3 regions of the Thermoanaerobacter uzonensis DSM 18761 genome follow, and region 3 is predicted to be linked to each of the others. Evidence: riboswitches for the same ligand, from Rfam matches in the RefSeq annotation. Region 3 holds a riboswitch; each other region holds the start of a gene.

Region 1 (3,283 bases), on a different contig from region 3:
AGTGCTCCTATAGCCAGTGTTATATTCGCACAATCATTGACAGTAACTATATTTGTAATATGGTGAACTAAAGGCTTTTTCTCTCTTAAAATTTTCAACAATTCTTTTTTCATTTCAAATTCCTCCTATCGTTTATCGCTTTTGCTATAACCTCCAAAAGTTTTCTTGTATTGTTTTCTATATCCCCATAAAATACAGCTGAAACTGAAGATATCCCGTCTACTCCCGACTTTAACATGACTTCATAAGCATTATCCTTCGTTATACCTCCTATTGCAACTACGGGAATAATGACTGTCTCTTTTATCTTTTTCAGCCCTTCTATTCCAATGGCTTCCGCTTCCGGCTTTGTTGGAGTCTTAAACACCGCACCTACCCCTAAATAATCCGCTCCATCCCTTTGTGCTTTTAAAGCTTCTTCCACTGTCCTCGCTGATACCCCTACTATTTTATGAGGACCTATCATTCTCCTTACAACATCTGCTGGCAAATCCTCCTGTCCAACGTGAACTCCATCTGCATCCACCGCCAAAGCTATATCCACTCTGTCGTTAATAATGAGAGGAATTTTATTTCTTTTTGTCACTTCTTTAACTTTAAGAGCAATTTCATAAAATTCCCTACTTGATATGTCTTTTTCCCTCAGTTGAATTACTGTTGCACCGCCTTTTATTGCTAATTCTACTGCGTCAGCAATATCCATATCCTTTATGTAAGACCTATCCGTTATAGCATAAAGGGTTAAGTCCATATCTCACACCTCCCTTATTTTTATATTCCAAAAATGGTTGGTGGGACCTACTCCATGCCCTATGGCCAATGAATGTTTTATAGCCCCTGTAATGTATGCTTTCGCTCTTTTTATTGATTCAACTAAATCATAGCCTAAAGCGATATTGGCAGCTATAGCTGAAGAAAATGTACAGCCTGTACCATGAGTGTTTTTAGTATCAATCCTCTCTGATGTAATTTCATAAAACTCTTTTCCATCGTAAAACACATCTAAAGCATCTCCTGTAAGATGTCCACCTTTTACAATTACTGCTTTTGCCCCAAAATCTAGAATTTTCTTAGCCGCTTCCTTCATATCCGATATATTTTTAATTTCTTTTCCAATTAATTCTCCTGCCTCCATAAGATTTGGCGTAACTACAAGGCTTAAAGAAATCAATTCCTTTTTCAAAGCCTCCACTGCTTCCGGCTTCAATAAATAGCTTCCACTCTTTGAAATCATGACAGGGTCCAGCACAACATTTTTTACATTGTAATCTTTTAATCCTTTTGCAATCATCTTAATAATGTCTTCATTAGATACCATGCCTATCTTCACTGCATCGGGATACAAATCCTCAAAAATTGCCTTCATCTGCAAATACACCATATCAGGACTTACATCCTCAATCCCTAAAACCCCCATGGTATTTTGCGCTGTTATTGAAGTAATGACACTCATGCCGTATACTCCATGTGCTGAAAAAGTCTTTAAATCTGCCTGTATACCTGCTCCTCCCCCAGAGTCAGAACCGGCAATAGTAAGGACTAACTTCATATGACCACCTCCAAAATAATAAATTATGCTCACCTGTTCAGGTGAGCACTTTTTACAAACTTCGTAAAACGTGCTTCCCTGCGCAGGCATTACCCTGTTCAGGTTCAAAGGGTCGGGAACAAATCCCCTCTCAGCCATTTATGGCTCCCCTAGCACTTGTCATATTAAGTTTTGTCTAAATTGTCTAAACTAATTATACCACAAATCCAAAAGAATTAAAATAATTTTATGCATACATATTTCCATAGGGCCTTTTGCCTATCGGATGCAACTTGACAAAAGAATGATTCATAATCTTTTGAAAATCATAATCAAAATATTGACAAAAATTTTCAACATACTTTTGGATAAACGCGTAATCTTTGTCATCTATCTTTTCCTTAATAACCTCTTTCCCAAGTTTATAGTCTTCTACATCTCCTCTCAAATATATAACTCCTCCGTGCATCCCTGTACCACAATATTCTCCAACTATATTTTCATCATTTTTTAAGTTCAGTACAATCATGCATCCACCTGCCATATATTCACCAAAGAAGTCTCCCGCACTTCCTCCAATAACTATTACAGGAACTTTATCTTTGTATTCTTTCATGTGTATGCCAACTCTATAACCAACATTATCTTTTATATAGATAGATCCACCCCTCATCCCGTAACCAACGACATCACCTGCATGTCCATGTATAATAATATTCCCATCGTTCATTGTATTTCCTATTGCATCCTGTCCATTACCAAAAACTTCTATTGTAAGTCCATCCATAAAAGCTGCCATGTCATTCCCAGGTGTACCTTCGATATTTATTTTGGTAGTCCCAGATAGATTATCTCCTATATATCGTTGACCATTAACATTTTTCAAATTAATTATATCTTCACCAGCACGAACTAACTCTTTAATTATTTCATTAAGGTCTCTATAATAGATTCCTGACGCATTTATGGTTTTCATCATACCACCTCCAGGTCAAGCATTTTTGCCTTTCTTAATTCTTTTGGCAAATATATGAATCCAAAATCATCATTTAAAAGATACTTCTTAAATGGAGTTATATCCGTTTCGTTTTTTATAAACCCAGTAAATAATCCAGCCCTATCAATATCATTAATTAATATAAATCCTACTAACCTATTTTCTTTTACCACAAATTTTTTATAATACTTTCTGTTATGATCAATTTTAGAGATAATCTCAAATTCCTGCTGCTGTGGATTTGTTATACCAGCTGTTATCATATTTGTATTTTTATAACCTATTGAGTTCATAGGGAAAATTCCTTTAAAACTTTTATTTATACCAATCATGTTAAGCCCTGCAATTTCCCCTTGCATGTATCCATTTGGCCATATTGGCACAACCCTATTTGACTCAACAAGCATATCATAACCTTCGGCTACATCTCCTGCTGCATATACATCTTCAACGCTTGTTTTCATAGTGTTATCTACTAAAATACCACGGTTTATAGAAATTGATGTGTTTTTTACAACATCAACGTTTGGCACAACACCTATCGCGATAATAAGATTATCGGCTTCTAATTCCTGCCCATTTTTGAGCAAAACCCCTTTAACATATTCATCTCCTATGATTTTATCCACCGTTGTTCCCGTAATTATTTTTATGCCGTCATTCTGAAGACTTTGAGATACCAAAGATGCTCCTTCTGCATCAAGAATTGTACTTAAAATTCTATCGGCAAGTTCAACTATTGTTACATCTACCCCTAA
Region 2 (3,283 bases), on a different contig from region 3:
ATGTAGGAAAGATAATTCTAATTCTCATAGGCTTATATGGTTTAAGTGCTTTATTTGGATACTTGCAAGGATGGATAATGTCTGGGGTTGCGATGAAAGTTACCTATAGGTTTAGAAAAGAAATTTCTGAAAAAATTAACCGCCTGCCTTTGAAATATTTTGAAAGTACAAATCAAGGGGAAATATTGTCTCGTATTACAAATGACGTGGATACAATTACTCAGACTCTCAATCAAAGCTTGACTCAGATAATTACTTCTGTGACGACAGTAGTTGGCGTTTTGATTATGATGTTTACCATAAACTGGCTTATGACTTTAGTAGCGCTTTTGATAATTCCTTTATCTTCTTTGGTAATTGCCTTTATTGTCAAACATTCACAAAGGTATTTTAGAGAGCAGCAGGATTATTTAGGGCATGTAAATGGTCATGTAGAGGAAATGTATGGAGGCCATAATATAGTAAAGGCTTTTAATGGAGAGAAAAAGAGCATTGAAAAGTTTGACGTATTAAATAACACTTTGTACGGAACAGCTTGGAAGTCACAGTTTTTAACAGGCATTATGATGCCACTTATGAATGTAATAGGAAACTTGGGTTATGTGGCGGTTACAGTTTTGGGCAGTTGGTTGGTCATAAAAAATGCAATAGAAGTAGGGGATATTCAGGCATTTATACAGTACATCCGATCTTTTACACAGCCTATTGCCCAGATTGCAAATATTTCCAATATACTGCAACAAACTGCTGCCTGTGCAGAAAGAGTATTTGAGTTTTTGGAGGAAGAAGAGGAAGTTTCAGATAATCCACAGCCTGTAAAAGTTGAAGATATAAAAGGCAATGTTGAATTTAGAAATGTTCGTTTTGGATATAGACCTGATAAAATGGTGATAAATAACTTTTCAGCTTCTATTAAGGCAGGACAAAAAGTTGCAATTGTTGGTCCTACTGGTGCTGGAAAAACCACTATAGTGAAACTTTTAATGCGCTTTTACGATGTGAATGAAGGAGCTATTTTGATTGACGGCCATGATATAAGAGATTTTACGAGGGAGGATTTGCGTTCACTTTTTGGCATGGTGCTTCAGGATACATGGCTTTACAATGGTACTATTATGGACAATATCAGATATGGTCGTCTTGATGCTACTGATGAGGAAGTTATAAAAGCTGCTAAGGCAGCTCATGTTGACAGTTTTGTAAGGACATTGCCAGGGGGCTATAACATGGTATTAAATGAAGAGACCACAAATATTTCTCAAGGGCAAAAACAGTTACTAACTATAGCAAGAGCTATTTTGAAAGATCCAAAAATTCTCATACTCGATGAGGCTACAAGCTCTGTAGATACCCTTACAGAAATACAAATACAAAAAGCGATGGATTATCTCATGAAAGGGCGCACAAGCTTTATAATCGCTCATAGGCTTTCTACAATACGGGATGCTGACTTGATACTTGTTATGAACCATGGAGATATTGTAGAGCAAGGTACCCATGAAGAACTTCTTAAAAAAGGCGGTTTTTATGCAAGCCTCTATAACAGCCAGTTTGAAAAAGAGGAAGAGATGGCAAGTTAATACCATTTGATGTGTGTGCAAAACATAAGCAACCTACAAAGCTTGACCATCCGCATTTGATAATTATTCTTGACACAGATTACAGAAAATGATAAATTAAAGGTGAAAACAAAATAGGTGGTTATGTCCGCTGGGGGAGCTTTAACGGCTGAGATGGCATTGATGCCAAACCCTTGGAACCTGATGAGGGTAATGCCTCCGTAGGGAATGCGGCTCAAAAATACCGCATTTCGCGGTATTTTTTTCAGCGAACATAGCCTCCTTGAAAAATGGAGGTGTTTTTGTTTATGTCCTACCTTTTAAGTGTTTTTTCTGATTTTGCCAAAATAAAGCCAGTGACGTTATCGGTTATATTGGCAATTTTATTGGCAGCTTTTCTCTTATATCTGATGCGAAGAAGTGTCAAATTTGACACAAAAATGCTTGTCTACGGAGCACTTTCAATCGCTATTTCTTTCGTGCTGTCTTATATAAGATTTTACCACTGGCCTCAAGGTGGTTCTATTACACCTGCCAGCATGTTGCCGCTTTTTATCTTTGCTTATTATTATGGACCAGGTCCTGGTGTGATTGTAGGAATGGCGTATGGACTTTTACAACTTATTCAAGATCCATTTATAGTCCAATGGGTGCAAGTACTTCTCGACTATCCGTTGGCCTTTGGTGCTTTAGGACTTGCTGGCTTTTTTAGAAAAAACCTGAGTTTGGGAATTTTAGTTGGTGGATTTGGACGATTTTTTTCTCACTTTTTATCCGGAGTATTCTTTTTTGCAAGCTATGCGCCAAAAGGAATGAGTCCCATAGTTTATTCACTTCTAGTTAACGGAAGTATAGTAGGTGTAGAAGTGGCAATATGTTTTGCAGTTTCATTAATTCCACAAGTTAGAAATGCTATCGAGGAAATTAAAAAGAAAGCAATTGCTTAAAGGGGTATTTCCCCTTTTTTATTTTTTTCAATGGATAGCTAAAATTAATGGTATAATATTTTGTAAGAAAAAATTTAACATAAAATTAACTTCCTTATAATGTTTTTTTAATGTTATCATAAGATAATTTAATCAAAGGTTATGTGAAAGCCCGTGGATAAATAGGAATATGCCATAAAAGAGTAGCAAAGGCTGTTGAAAAAGCTTTTGAAAAGTACGATAATATATAAAGAATATAAAATTTAAAATCAAGAGAATTGTTGTTTGAAGACCTTGATAAACTTAAGGCAATGAAAAAAAGAATAGAAAAATTTGTTTACAAAAATCCTGTTAATAAAGTGTGTGAATTTGTACTTAAATATTTCAATAAAAAGCATTCGTGAGGAATTGTAGGGAGGGAAATTTTGCAGATGCAAATAAAAAGAGTGCTTCTTGACAAAGACAAAAACATTTTTTTCTATATAAACGAAAGGATAAAATGTAATATATTGGACAAAATAATGCCCAAAATAACTCATATAGGCGGTCCTTTTTTTACAATATTTTCTTGTTTATTTTTAATTTTTTTTGGAAAAAACGATGTAAAAGCCTCGGCTTTAGAAGCTTTAACTGCGCTTACAAGCAGCCATTTGTTTGTTCAGCTCTTAAAAAGAAAATATACAAGACCAAGGCCTTATATGGTATTAACTAATACGAACACTTTTAAACATCTTTTAAAAGATTATTCTTTTCCTTCAGGTCATGCTACTGCCAGTTTTTCACTTGCTATGACTTTTT
Region 3 (3,283 bases):
GATGTTAAGTGTTGTAATTACATTTATTCCATGACTTAAAATTTCTTCTACATCTTCATATCTTTTTTTGTGTTTAGAGCCAGGTGCATTTGTATGCGCTAATTCATCTATCAAAACTACTTCTGGTTTACGAGCAATTATGGCGTCGGTATCCATTTCTTCTAATATCATGCCGTGGTATTCAATTTTTTTTCGAGGGATTATTTCTAAATTTCCTATTTGGGCTTCTGTCTCTTTTCTTCCATGAGTTTCCACATAACCTATTACTACATCTTGACCTCTTTTAAGACGCCTGTTGCCTTCATTGAGCATTGCATAAGTTTTTCCAACACCAGGAGCATATCCTAAGAATATTTTTAATTTTCCTCGCTGTTGTTTTTTTATAATTTCTAAAGCTTCTTCAGGAGTTAACCTCCTAAAACCTTCACTCATTAAATTTACACGCCCTCCACAGTTTAATTATATCTTTGTTTGAGTATAGTGATTTCATACAACTATAATAATATGAATCTTATTAAAAATCAATAAAAAAAGAGAGCAATCGCTCTCTCATATTTTTTCAAACATATCTTTTCCTACCCCGCAGTCAGGACAAACCCAATCGTCAGGCAATTCTTCAAAAGGAGTTCCTGGTTCAATTCCTTGTGATGGGTCTCCTTCTTCTGGATCATAGATGTACCCACATACTGTGCATTGCCACTTTTCCATAAAAAATACCCCCTTGATATTTTCCTTTATTATAGCAGAAATTAGTAAAGAAAATCAAGGGGAAGGCAAAAGGATATTAACAGGTCGTAGCTGAAGTTCCAAGGTACTCACTGACAATTTTCATAGCGCAGAATTTTCCGCACATACTGCAAGTTTTGGCTGTAGATATGTTTTTATTGACGCGATATTTAAAAGCTTTATCAGGGTCTATAGAAAGCTTTATTTGCTCATTCCAGTTTAAGGCTTTTCTGGCTTTAGCCATAGTTAAATCTTTTTCTTTAGCACCTTTTACGCCTTTTGCGATATCTGCGGCATGGGCAGCTATTTTTGCTGCAATAACGCCTTCTTTGACATCTTCTTTGTCTGGAAGTCCGAGATGTTCAGCGGGTGTAACATAGCAAAGGAAATCAGCACCAGAAGCTGCTGCAATTGCTCCTCCGATTGCAGAAGTTATGTGGTCATAACCAGGAGCTATATCAGTCACAATAGGACCAAGCACATAAAAAGGAGCGTTGTGACAAAGTTGTTTTTGAAGTTTTACATTTGCTTCAATTTGGTCAATTGGCACATGCCCAGGTCCTTCTACCATAACTTGAACTCCTGCCTCTCGAGATTTCTTTACCAATTCGCCAAGGATTATAAGTTCTTGAATTTGTGCTGCGTCTGTAGCATCTTCAAGACAACCTGGACGCAGTCCATCTCCTAAGCTTAGAGTTATGTCATATTTTTTAGCAATATCAAGGAGTCTATCAAAATGTTTATACAAAGGATTTTCTTTGTTGTTATGGAGCATCCAAGCAATTGTAAAGGAGCCACCGCGGCTTACTATATCCATCACTCGGCCGTTGTCTTTAAGCTTTTTCAATGATTCAAATGTTAGACCACAGTGGACTGTAATAAAATCAACCCCGTCTTTTGCTTGTTCTTCTATAACTTCAAAAATGAATTCTTCAGGCATAGCTACAATGCTACCGTATTTGGATATAGATTCTACAGCTGCTTGATACATGGGGACAGTTCCTACAGGGACAGGGGAATTTTCAAGTATTTTTCTACGAGATTGGTTAATGTCACCTCCTGTGCTTAAATCCATTACCGCATCTGCTCCAGCTTTTACAGCAACATTTAATTTTTCAATTTCTTTGTCAATTTCAGTGTATGCATCAGAGGTTCCTATATTGGCATTTATTTTTGTCGATAAACCCCTTCCTATCCCTTTGGGAATGAGGTTTTTGTGGTTAATGTTTGATGGTATTACTATTTCTCCTTTTTTAACTCCTTCTAAAATAAATTCTTCGTCTACTCCTTCATACTCTGCGACTGTTTTCATCTCTTTTGTGACAATGCCTGAAAGGGCGTATTCCAATTGTGTCATAATAAAAACCTCCTTAAAAAATAAATAAACCATGGGGATTATAGCCATGGTGGATGACCACATCCCTACGCAGGTACTAACCTAACAGGTTCAATGGGTTAAAAGGCAACACCTTTTTCTCAGCCGCTTATGCCGGCACCCCATGTGGCAAATATTAAATTTTTATAATCGATAGGGTATAAATATTCTAGAATATTATTATACCACTAAAAAAAATCGGCGTATATTAAAATTTAGAAAAAATTTAAGAAAGAGTACAAAAAAAGTTCTTGACTTTACAGTTTCAAAGTGATAACATAGATTACAACATGTAAAATTGAATATAAATATTACACACAAACCTCTTATCAAGAGTGGTGGAGGGACTGGCCCGATGAAACCCGGCAACCGGCATTTATATGCGTCTGGTGCCAAATCCTGCAGGTTAGGGTGTCTAACCTGAGAGATGAGAGGAGTGGCGGATTATTAGGCCCTCTTCTCATTGAGAAGAGGGCCTAAAAATTTATTTGGAGGTGTGACATGAAAATAAAAATCGGATTATTAGGACTTGGTACAGTAGGAACAGGAGTATATAAATTGATAACTTCAAGAGGAGGTCATATAAGGGAGAGCACAGGGGTTTATCCTGAGATAAAGAAGATACTGGTGAAAAATCTCAATAAGCCAAGGAAAGTGAAAGTAGAGGGACTACTTACCCAAAATGCTGAAGAAATTTTGAAAGATAAAGAGATAAAAATAATCATTGAAGCAATAGGAGGCATTTCTCCAGCTTACGAATATGTGAAGGAGGCTTTGGCTTCAGGGAAGCATGTAATCACTGCAAATAAAGAATTGATAGCTAAGCATGGAGAAGAATTAAATGAAATAGCAGAAAAGAATAGAGTATTTCTAAAATGTGAGGCAAGTGTAGGTGGGGCTATACCTATACTGCATCAAATTGATAGATTAAAAATTACAGATGAAATAGATTTTGTAGGCGGTATAATAAATGGCACTACTAATTATATTCTCACTAAAATGACTACTGAAGGCAGAAGTTATAAAGAAGCACTTAAAGAAGCCCAGCAATTAGGATATGCAGAAGCAAATCCCGATTATGACGTAAAAGGCTTTGATGCCCTTTATAAACTTGCTATATTAATGAGGAAAGTGTTCAATATAAACGTGCCAGTAAATTCTATAACCAGAAAAGGAATAGAC

Evidence for each region. Region 3 has a riboswitch for thiamine pyrophosphate ahead of thiC (phosphomethylpyrimidine synthase ThiC). Riboswitches for the same ligand answer to the same signal wherever they lie in the genome.
Region 1: it holds a riboswitch for thiamine pyrophosphate, as region 3 does, so the genes downstream of both, thiD (bifunctional hydroxymethylpyrimidine kinase/phosphomethylpyrimidine kinase) here and thiC (phosphomethylpyrimidine synthase ThiC) in region 3, are expected to answer to the same signal.
Region 2: it holds a riboswitch for thiamine pyrophosphate, as region 3 does, so the genes downstream of both, thiT (energy-coupled thiamine transporter ThiT) here and thiC (phosphomethylpyrimidine synthase ThiC) in region 3, are expected to answer to the same signal.

The regions. Positions count from the first base shown of each region.
Region 1 covers NZ_FQUR01000007.1:265,021-268,303, reverse strand. Annotated here, with positions in the region: gene thiM (hydroxyethylthiazole kinase) at 1-113, opposite strand, end outside; gene thiE (thiamine phosphate synthase) at 110-751, opposite strand; gene thiD (bifunctional hydroxymethylpyrimidine kinase/phosphomethylpyrimidine kinase) at 755-1,549, opposite strand; TPP riboswitch at 1,608-1,710, opposite strand; gene BUB32_RS03030 (GltB/FmdC/FwdC-like GXGXG domain-containing protein) at 1,776-2,504, opposite strand; gene BUB32_RS03025 (NAD(P)/FAD-dependent oxidoreductase) at 2,504-3,283, opposite strand, start outside.
Region 2 covers NZ_FQUR01000011.1:91,474-94,756, forward strand. Annotated here, with positions in the region: gene BUB32_RS07235 (ABC transporter ATP-binding protein) at 1-1,580, shown strand, start outside; TPP riboswitch at 1,703-1,805, shown strand; gene thiT (energy-coupled thiamine transporter ThiT) at 1,868-2,506, shown strand; gene BUB32_RS07245 (phosphatase PAP2 family protein) at 2,917-3,283, shown strand, end outside.
Region 3 covers NZ_FQUR01000009.1:149,264-152,546, reverse strand. Annotated here, with positions in the region: gene BUB32_RS05340 (universal stress protein) at 1-432, opposite strand, end outside; gene rd (rubredoxin) at 550-708, opposite strand; gene thiC (phosphomethylpyrimidine synthase ThiC) at 785-2,083, opposite strand; TPP riboswitch at 2,129-2,236, opposite strand; SAM riboswitch class I at 2,425-2,535, shown strand; gene BUB32_RS05325 (homoserine dehydrogenase) at 2,603-3,283, shown strand, end outside.